One region of the Alteromonas sp. S167 genome, then DNA from elsewhere that is predicted to be linked to it. Evidence: predicted binding sites of a transcription regulator. Region 1 holds the regulator's gene; each other region holds the start of a gene.
The links. Region 1 encodes FliA, which starts transcription of late flagellar genes. Its sites were predicted from a motif close to CTAAAGNTNNNNNNNNNNNNGCCGATA; they were not measured.

Region 1 (3,279 bases):
TAAATGTGACCGGCAACGATATACTTACAGCACAAGGTGCGGTGGCGCTTGTTGGCCCAACAGGCACAGGCAAAACAACCACAGTGGCAAAGTTAGCTGCACGCTATGCGCAAAAATACGGTGCAGATTCAGTTGCGATGATAACTATCGATACCTACAGAATTGCAGCGTTCGAACAGCTGGCTACCTACGGAAAGATCATTGGGTGTACAGTTAGAAAAGCACAGTCTAGTGAAGAACTTGCAGATTTATTATTCCAACTTCGCCATAAACGTCTAGTATTGATTGATACGGCAGGATTTAGTCAGCGCGATAGTCGATTAATTAAGCAAATTAAACAATTTGACAACGGCCAAATGCCAAAGGTAAAAAAATATTTGGTAGCACAGGCCAATACACAATATCCTGCACTTCAGAGAATAATTGCTGCTTATGATGACATTGAACTAAGTGGCTGTATTTTCACAAAGTTAGATGAGTGCTACTCTTTAGGAGAGGTGCTAAGTGCGGCGGTAGAGTACCAATTACCGGTTAGTTATGTCACCGATGGTCAGAAAGTACCTGAAGACATTAAGATTGCAGAAGCGAAATCTTTAGTTTCCGCTGCTGCAAAGCTTTATAAAAAGTACGGTTTGAATCATACTAGTGCTAACAACGCCATTAAAACAGCATAAGCAGTATGATTGACGACCAAGCGAGTAGCTTAAGAAAAATGAAGCAATCACGGTTAATCAAAGTTATTGCCGTCACCGGAGGTAAAGGTGGCGTCGGTAAAACAAATATCACGCTTAACACTGCCATTGCCATGGCAAAGCAGGGTAAGCGAGTGATGGTTCTCGATGCAGACTTAGGTCTTGCAAACGTAGATGTCATGTTGGGCTTAAGAGTTGAGAAAAACCTTTCTCATGTACTTTCTGGTGAATGCACACTAGATGAAGTACTTGTCACAGGCCCTCATGGGATAAAAATTGCCCCTGCAACGTCGGGTACGCAGTCTATGGCAGAGCTATCGCCAACACAGCATGCAGGGCTTATTCGCGCCTTCAGCGAACTGCGCTCGCAAATAGATGTGCTTATCGTTGATACCGCCGCGGGTATCTCAGACATGGTGTTGAGCTTTTCAAAAGCGTCGCAAGATATCATGGTAGTGGTGTGTGATGAACCTACATCGCTAACCGATGCCTACGCACTGATTAAAATACTAAATCGTGAGCACGGCGTGTTCCGCTTTAAAGTTGTTGCCAACATGGTGCGTGATATTCGCGAAGGGCAAGAGCTATTTAGCAAGTTAAGTAAGGTTACAGGGCGCTTTTTAGATGTTGCACTAGAATTAGTAGCAACGGTGCCGTTTGACGAAAATATTCGCAAGGCGGTAAGAAAGCAAACCGCTATTGTTGATGCGTACCCAAGTTCACCGGCAGCGGTGGCTGTTACGCAACTTGCCAATAAAGCATTGTCGTGGCCAATTCCGGCGCAACCGGGTGGTCATTTAGAGTTCTTTATTGAACAATTAATTGCAGATAAAGCAGTAGGAAGTCAGCGTTGAATAGCAAGGCAGCCGCTTATCAACAACAAACCGATAAGTCGCAGTTAGTTGAAAGACATGCGCCTTTGGTTAAGCGTATTGCCCATCACTTGATGGCGCGTCTGCCTGCTAGTGTTCTTGTCGATGACTTAATCCAGTCTGGCATGATTGGGTTGCTAGAAGCCGCGAGAAATTTCGACGGCTCCAAAGGTGCTAGTTTTGAAACGTTTGCGGGTATTCGTATTCGCGGCGCAATGTTAGATGAAATTCGTAAAGGTGACTGGACGCCTCGCTCGGTGCATAGAAACGGCCGAGCTATTACCGAGGCAATATCGCAAGTAGAAAGCGAAACCGGTCGCGATGCACGAGATTCTGATATTGCTGCTAAGCTAAATGTAAGCTTGCAGGATTATCACCAAATGCTCAATGAAGTAAATGCTGGCAAGTTAGTGGGTATTGAAGATTTGGGTGTTTCTGAAGACGTCATTACTACCGAACAAAACAAAGGTAGCGACGCGCCTTTAGAAGATTTAATGCAGGGCGCCTTCCAGAAGGCGTTAGCGCATGCAATAACAACACTACCTGAACGAGAAGCGATTGTGCTCTCGTTGTACTATGATGAAGAATTGAATCTTCGAGAAATAGGTGAAGTGCTCGATGTTAGTGAATCGAGAGTGAGTCAAATTCACAGCCAGGCCATGTTAAAACTCAAATCACGAATGAAATCGTGGCAAGCTGACGAAGAATAGATATTAATAACAATTAACCCCTCACTGGAGGCTATTTTGGATAAAAGCATGAAGATTCTTGTGGTTGATGATTTTTCTACCATGAGACGTATCATCAAAAACCTACTTAAAGATTTGGGTTTCTCCAACATCCAGGAAGCGGATGACGGCAGTACTGCGTTACCTATGCTACAGCAGGGTGACTTTGATTTTGTCGTTACCGATTGGAATATGCCCGGTATGCAAGGTATTGACCTTTTGCGTGCTATCCGTGCCGACGACAAGCTTAAGCACCTTCCTGTATTGATGGTGACTGCGGAAGCGAAGAAAGAGCAAATCGTTGCTGCAGCACAAGCAGGCGTGAACGGCTACGTCGTTAAACCGTTTACAGCGGCTACACTTAAAGAAAAATTAGACAAAATCTTCGAACGTTTAGGTTGATCCAGACGCTCACCAGAAAAACGAGGTTTACTGGATGACAACGAATGTAAACGTTCCTATATCGCTAGAAGAAGCTAAACAGCTTGTTGCATATCTTGAAGAAGGTGACAACGAGTCTGCTAATGCGCTTCTTGAAGCAGCGTCAATGAAAGAAAATGTTGAACTGTTTGCTGAAGTAGGAAAGCTAACGCGTCAACTTCACGACGCACTAAATAATTTTCAAATTGACGACCGCATCAAGAATCTTGCCACTGACGATATTCCCGATGCGCAGTCCCGCCTTACGTACGTAATTGAAGAAACTGAAAAAGCTGCTAATACTACTATGGATGCTGTTGAAGCAAGTATGCCAATAGCCGAAGGTATTGCCGAAGGCATTGAGAAAGTTATGCCTGAGTGGAAAAAGCTTATGAACCGCCAAATAGAACTGGGCGAGTTTAAGGTGCTTTGTGCAGATTTGGATAAATTACTTGAAGACAGTGCGGATCAGGCAACTAAACTTACACAGCTACTTACCGAAGTGCTGATGGCGCAAGGATACCAAGACCTTACGGGGCAGGTAATTCGTCGTGTAATCGACTTGGT
Region 2 (3,279 bases), on a different contig from region 1:
GATGCAATGGCGATAATAAGACCAACGAGGGCTATGAAGAACAAATTGTCTTGTGTTGTGAACTGAGACATTGCTATACAGAGTGCCACAACAATGGCTTGCATAGATAAGATCCAGCCTCGCCGTTGACCTAAAAACGGGGGCCTCAATTTGTCGATCAATGGAGACCATAAAAAGTTGAATGAGTAAGCGGAAAAAATAACACCAAACAGGCCAATGGCCGAACGTGAAAGGCCATCGTCTTTAAGCCATGCAGAAAGCACGGAGCCGATCATTATCCACGGAAACCCGCTTGAAATACCGAAGAAGAAAATACTTAAAAAGCGCTTATCTTTATAGGTGTTTAATGCACAGAGCAAAAGCGTTTCCCTTTACGCGAGGTCGAAACGCACATTGAGCCATGCTAGACCTAATTTGGCAATGGTTAATCTGAAATAGTTAATCTGCAATAGGTGATGTAGAAAGTTGATTTGCGATGAACACTATTTTGAATAGAGAAGCGCTGTAAAAAGGCGCTTTACTAAGGTCTAACGCCAACACAGTCCAACGGGCAATGACCAGTGCCTTCCAGGTATTTTACGCAGTTGTTTAATTCATCGAGTAGATATTTATCCTGCATCAGCTTCTCTTCATTCCAATAATGTACTTGGTGAAGAAGATGCCAGAATACGCGCTCTTGTTGTGTGTATGGCTGCGTTAACGTGAAACTAATTTGGCCCCACTCTTCCATTGTGTCCCAAAAGAAAAGTTCTAACTCTTCAATAGGAAGTTCGCCTTGCCAAAATGCTTTCAAATAAAAACACAGTTGCTTCGCTTTGGTATTTACAAACTCTTGAACGTTCACGAGACACCCAACCAGTTTTGCGATCTATTTGAAGTATAGTTCATTGCTGCTCTCCTGCTTACAGCTCCTTGCTGCTTTTCGCATAGTTCCCTGTAGGTGTCTGTTTTTGTATTAAATTTAGCGTAAAACGGAAGGGCAGATTTTACCAGCCCAAATAGCGAGTCCAGCCGACAGTGCTATTTATAACTGATTGAATATATGGGTTTTTTTGATTTGCACTTATACTAAAGGTTAATAAATTTCTTGGGATTTTAACCTGTCTATAATGTAGTTTTAGTTCGTTTTTTGAGCGCCTCTTTCTCTCTGGAGCAGTGTTAAGCTCCCACTCGCTTAAACCTTCAATAGAAATATCAAGAATAGGGTAGCTGCTTTCAGCTATATTTTTGATTATATGAGAGTTTATTAATGTTTCAGGCCAGAAAGGTGAAACAGCAATGAAGCTATCTGGCTGAAGATCAGGTTGTATTTGTATTGCAGAAATATAACTGGCCGCCGACATACCTTGTGCAATGTACAGTCGATAACCTGGTCGTGACTGTAGGTGGTTATCTAATGCATTTAAGTGAATTGCGAGGTTGGTTGTTGCTTGTTGAAAATCGAGGTTATTCGAAAGCAAACTGCTTCTTGGATGCAGACCTTCCGTAGCCATATTACTCTCATTCATATCATCACTAGCTATTCTGTTTTTGTCTATGCTGGCTGCTGCAGTGTCGTTGCTGTTTGTGCTGCTTGCATCGGTTGCACCGTCTGTGTTTTGCGGAGTGTTGCTAGATGAGCTATTGGTGCCAATTGAGGTACTAGCCATTTTTTCAATTGGCAAACTCAACGGGCTTATCAACACATTCCAGCCTTTTTCTGCCAATGCGATACCTAGTGATTGCCCTTGTGCAAGCGTAAGACTGGAAGGATATGAACTTGTTAAGATTACAGCTACACCAAGAGGCAAAGGCGTATGTGCTTCAATTTCTATAATAGGCGCGGTGCCATCGCCTACTATAATTTCATTGATATCAGTTGGAATGTAGGCTTGGCTTACGTCATCAAAGAAATTACTGTGAACTGAAGCTGAAAATAGCAGGGTGCTTAATGTTAAAAGCAAAACAATGTATTGCTTGAACATGAATAAACACCTTCTTTGATATAAAAATTAAGACCTACTTGGAGTATCGGCGCTTTTGGCAAAAACTGAAATAGTTTTCATCCACAGTTAAATACTATTTGGCAAGCAAGATTGGTATTGAGCCTTTGTCTATAAAGGCTCAAACGTCTAACTTAGAATGTCCCGAGTGCTTATCCATAATGGCTCAGGAGGCTAGTTTATATTGGCTCAGGGCTGTATTCACTAAATGGAATAGCGCTTCGAAAGTGCTGCCAATCGTCGGTTTGGGGGTGTTTTAAGCTTAAGCTTTCAGCGTGAAGTTGAAGGCGCGGTGCCATATCAAGTGCATCTTTATGGGCATAAAGACGGTCCCCAAGTATAGGGTGGCCAAGCTCAAGCATGTGAACCCGAAGCTGATGCGAACGCCCGGTTATAGGGTGAAGCGCAACTAACGTAAATGGACGCTGCTTTGCATCCACCTCGCGAGACACCACCTGAAACTGAGTTATTGCACGCTTGCCTCGCTCAAAGTCTACCATTTGCTTTGGACGATTCGGCCAATCACAAATAAGAGGAAGGTTTATCTCCCCTTGTTCATCCGCGATGTGGCCATAAACGCGAGCAAAATAACGCTTTTTTGTCTGCCGCAACTCGAACTGTTTTGATATGTTGCGATGGCTGTCTTTGTTAAGCGCCAGCACCATTAACCCTGACGTAGCCATATCAAGACGATGCACCACAGTGGCCGTAGGGTAAACAACGTTCACTCGGGTGATCAGCGCATCTCTATGCTCTGCCGCTTTCCCTGGTACGCTGAGTAAACCGCTTGGCTTTTGTGCCACCACAATATCGTTATCTTGATAAACAAAATCAAGATAGGGCGACATGGGCGGGTTGTAAACAAAATCAGGGTTTGGCATTACGGGTTATTCACCACAATGCGCAGGGCATCTAGCTGTACGTCGGCTCTTTGAATAACCGTGTCTAGCGTGTTCATCTGCGTTTCTATGTATTCAATTTCAGAATCGCGTACCGCAGGGTTTCGTTTTTGTAGGTCGCGTAAACGCTGAATTTCTTCGTTTAGCGTACTGTGCATTGTTGTTAACGCGTCGTGTTGCTTTTGATTAGCTTGCTGGTGTGCCAGCTTTCTGGTTTTCTCTATAGCCAGTTCAAGCGGCTGTTGAAGCGCCTTCAAAAGCTGAGAGGAGATTTTACGTCCTACCTTACGCTTAACATCAAAACTTAATTCGCTGGCATTACCTTGTGCGTCTAAACACACGCGAATGGGTGTTTGCGGTAAAAAGCGACCAAGCTGAAGTGCTTTGGGGGCTTGTGC
Region 3 (3,279 bases), on a different contig from region 1:
GCGTCTTGTACGTCCTTAGCCAATATTTCAATAGTGTTTTTGTTTTCCAGTGAAATTTGACGAACGTTTTCGGCTTCAGTATCGGCGTGTCGAATTTGGCTCAACGTATCTTCTGCATTTTGCACAACAAGTTGAGACGTTGAGTGCATCTCAGTAGTTGCCGTTGCTACCTGACCAATTTGTGACTTCTGATCTTGAATTGAATGCGTAGTCTGAGCAGTTACCGCCGAGGTTTGCTCTGACGCTGCAGCAAGTTGCTCAGCACGTTCGTTAATGGCCGTAATAAGCTCTTTTAGGTTACCTATTAACGTATTGCAGTTACGGGCAAGTAAACCAAACTCATCTTGAGCACTATCGTCTAGACGATGGGTTAAGTCGCCCGATGAAGCAATAGTAAGCAGCTTATTCACGCGATATAGCGGAATGATGATGGCGCGTACGGTGCGGAAACCAATAATAACGGCAATTGCAATCGAGATAAGCACTACCACGATAACAATGGTATTGCCCGTAGCAATGGTATTGTTAACTTGCTCTTCAACATCGCTGGCTTTTCTATCAGCAAGGCTTAATAGGTTTTCAAGGTCTACCACACCTTGTGCAATGTTTTCGTCAGAGGCATTAAGCGCTTTCTCCGCATCGTTTCTACGTTCAAGACGATCGATATGCAGCTGAACAACACCGTCGCTCGCTTTAATAGCGTTTACCGCGTCGTTAACTAATTCGTTAATATCATCTAACGTACCAGAGTCATCGCGACCATCTGCGGTTTGCACCATATCACTAAGCTGCGTAACCACTTTCTCTACAACCAAATCAACCTCATTGCCCAACGTTTGTGAACGAACAAGGGTTTGCGTTTTAACGTATTCCGATGAAACCGTTAAAAGAGACAGCAGTGACGTTTCTAACTGGCCGCCAATTTCAGCAGCGCGACGAAGCTTTGGATCGCTGTCAACTGCATCAAGGTCAGAAAAATCTAGAAGGTATGTAGATGCATCGTCGGCGTTGTCTTCAGCATCGCCTAAACGGCTTTGAATGGTGTTGCGTAACTCTAAGTATTGCTGGTGGCTGTTATATAGCGCTCCAACATTTGTGATATAGGTTTCGTAACTCTCGCGAACACCATTAAGCGTGCTTTTTAGCTGCGGTTCGTTTTTTACTGCTTGCGCTAACTTTTTGTATTCTGTTTCAAACGTGTCTTTTGCGGCATTAAACGCATCACGTTTTTCTTTAAGTCCACCGAGTTCCTCTTCGATGTAGCTCTCAAAAGTCAGTCTACCCATGTTGAGGAAGCTGGCTTTCAGTGCGTTACTACCTGCTACGGTGGGAAGTGCTACGTCATTTACTTCTTCGGTCGCTGAACCTATTGAATTAAGGTTGAAGAGTGAAACAACACTGATAATGATCAGAAGAGCACTTATCGCTACAAATCCACCGATTATGCGTGTGGCTACCGTTATTTTCATCGGAACTCCTGGATGAGTGTTTTTTTGTTTTTATCGGTTACGATATTACCCCTCTAGCGCAGTAAAATATACCTTTTCGCTAGCACTCGTTTCTACATACGCCGAGGTAAGAGAATAAACTACATCGTTTGGAACACGTTATTGTATCGGCTACAACAACTTAATGTTTACCTAAATTGCTAGTAGATGAATAATTTAAGTACTGGTAATACCAGTGCTGTGACGAGCTTTGCTTTAAATCCGAAAACTAAGAAGTGAAGGGCGTGGGCTTAAGCGTCAATTTGTATAAGTTCGTTTGAATTAAGGTTAAGCATGGTCATTGACTGTCCCCACACATAACCTGTGTCTAAACCTATAAACTGGTGCTTTTGTGTTTGCCCTGACAGCGCAGCCCAATGGCCAAAAACAACGCGGTCGTTTTTATCCAGTTTAAGGTTATCTACAGTGAACCAGGGTTGAAGTGAACTATTGACGCTGTTAGCGACGGCACTAGGATGAGATTTATGTTCGAAGTCTAATACGTTGATGTTCTCTATAAAGCGCATGCGAGTGCACGCATTTACAATAAAACGAAGTCGCTTTTTACCTTGTAGGTCATTGTCCCAACGGTTGGGCTCGTTCCCATACATGTCGCTTAGAAACTCAGCGTAATTGTCGGCACGAAGCACCTTGCTTACTTCGTCACTTAGGCTAACAGCCTCGTCGATTGACCACTGTGGATACAGGCCCGCATGAACCATTATAGTGTTAGGCGCTATGTGTTTTACCAGCGGAAACTGTCGAAGCCAGTCAGTAAGCTCTTGTAGGTCGTTAGCCTTTAACAGCGGGTTTAATTTGTCTGATTTTTTCGCTTTTCGTAAGCCATTAATAACGGAAAGCAAATGCAAGTCATGATTTCCCAGCACGCTTGAAAACCCGTTTCCCAGCGACTTTAAAAAACGAAGTGTGCTAAGCGAGTCTTCACCTCTTGCCACTAGGTCGCCCACCGCAAGCAGTGTGTCCGAGTCGGGATTAAACTTAACTTTATCTAGTATACGGCGAAGGCCTTCATAACAGCCTTGAATATCGCCAATGACGTAGGTATTGCTTTGCGACAATATAGCTTTCTCTGCGCTTAGAAAAATTAATGGAGTATATTAGGTACCGCTAACCGAAATACAGCGATAGGAACACGGAAGCGTTCTCCGTTTTCCCGCTCCATTTCGTAGTAGCCTTCCATACTGCCAACGGGAGTGTCAATAACAGCACCGCTAGTATACTCGAACGATTCACCTGCTTTCATTATAGGCTGTTTACCAACAACGCCAGCACCTTCTACTTCTGACGCTTTTCCATTGGCATCACAAATGCGCCAGTAGCGGTTGATAAGCTGCACTGTCTCAAGGCTCTTATTCTCTATCTTAATGTGATAGGCAAATGCGTATTGCTTTGAATCCGAAGGAAGGTGCTCAGGTAGGTGGCGAGTGTTAACTCGCACCTCAATGTCTGGAGTATCCATAGCAAATTACTGCTCTTGCTGGCTTTCTTTTGCTGAAACCGCATTTGCCAATGTGGCAAAATCGCTAAGCGACAACACTTCTGCTCGGCATGTTGGATCTATCCCCAGTGCTGAAATTTCTTCTTCACTTAGGCAGTCTTTCAGCGAATTACGAATGGTTTTACGGCGTTGATTGAAAGCTTGTGCACATACGCGCTCAAGCGTATTTACCGACTCAACATCAACAGGTGGTGTCTGATGTGGTATCAATTTCACCACCGCCGAGTCTACTTTTGGTGCAGGCTTGAAAGCGCCTGGCGGCACGTTCAGCAC

Region 2: V7R35_RS13055 (DUF3530 family protein) is a predicted target of FliA. The motif match lies at 2,009-2,035, and genes of this name have one in related genera.
Region 3: V7R35_RS13595 (HAMP domain-containing methyl-accepting chemotaxis protein) is a predicted target of FliA. The motif match lies at 1,614-1,640, and genes of this name have one in related genera.

Annotation. Positions count from the first base shown of each region.
Region 1 is NZ_JAZETR010000001.1:330,018-333,296, forward strand. It holds gene flhF (flagellar biosynthesis protein FlhF) at 1-674, shown strand, start outside; gene V7R35_RS01355 (MinD/ParA family protein) at 680-1,546, shown strand; gene V7R35_RS01360 (RNA polymerase sigma factor FliA) at 1,543-2,274, shown strand; gene cheY (chemotaxis response regulator CheY) at 2,311-2,694, shown strand; gene V7R35_RS01370 (protein phosphatase CheZ) at 2,729-3,279, shown strand, end outside.
Region 2 is NZ_JAZETR010000008.1:47,010-50,288, forward strand. It holds gene V7R35_RS13045 (AmpG family muropeptide MFS transporter) at 1-359, opposite strand, end outside; gene V7R35_RS13050 (hypothetical protein) at 521-844, opposite strand; gene V7R35_RS13055 (DUF3530 family protein) at 987-1,964, opposite strand; gene V7R35_RS13060 (pseudouridine synthase) at 2,162-2,863, opposite strand; gene rapA (RNA polymerase-associated protein RapA) at 2,863-3,279, opposite strand, start outside.
Region 3 is NZ_JAZETR010000008.1:184,803-188,081, forward strand. It holds gene V7R35_RS13595 (HAMP domain-containing methyl-accepting chemotaxis protein) at 1-1,469, opposite strand, end outside; gene V7R35_RS13600 (symmetrical bis(5'-nucleosyl)-tetraphosphatase) at 1,739-2,566, opposite strand; gene apaG (Co2+/Mg2+ efflux protein ApaG) at 2,593-2,967, opposite strand; gene rsmA (16S rRNA (adenine(1518)-N(6)/adenine(1519)-N(6))-dimethyltransferase RsmA) at 2,974-3,279, opposite strand, start outside.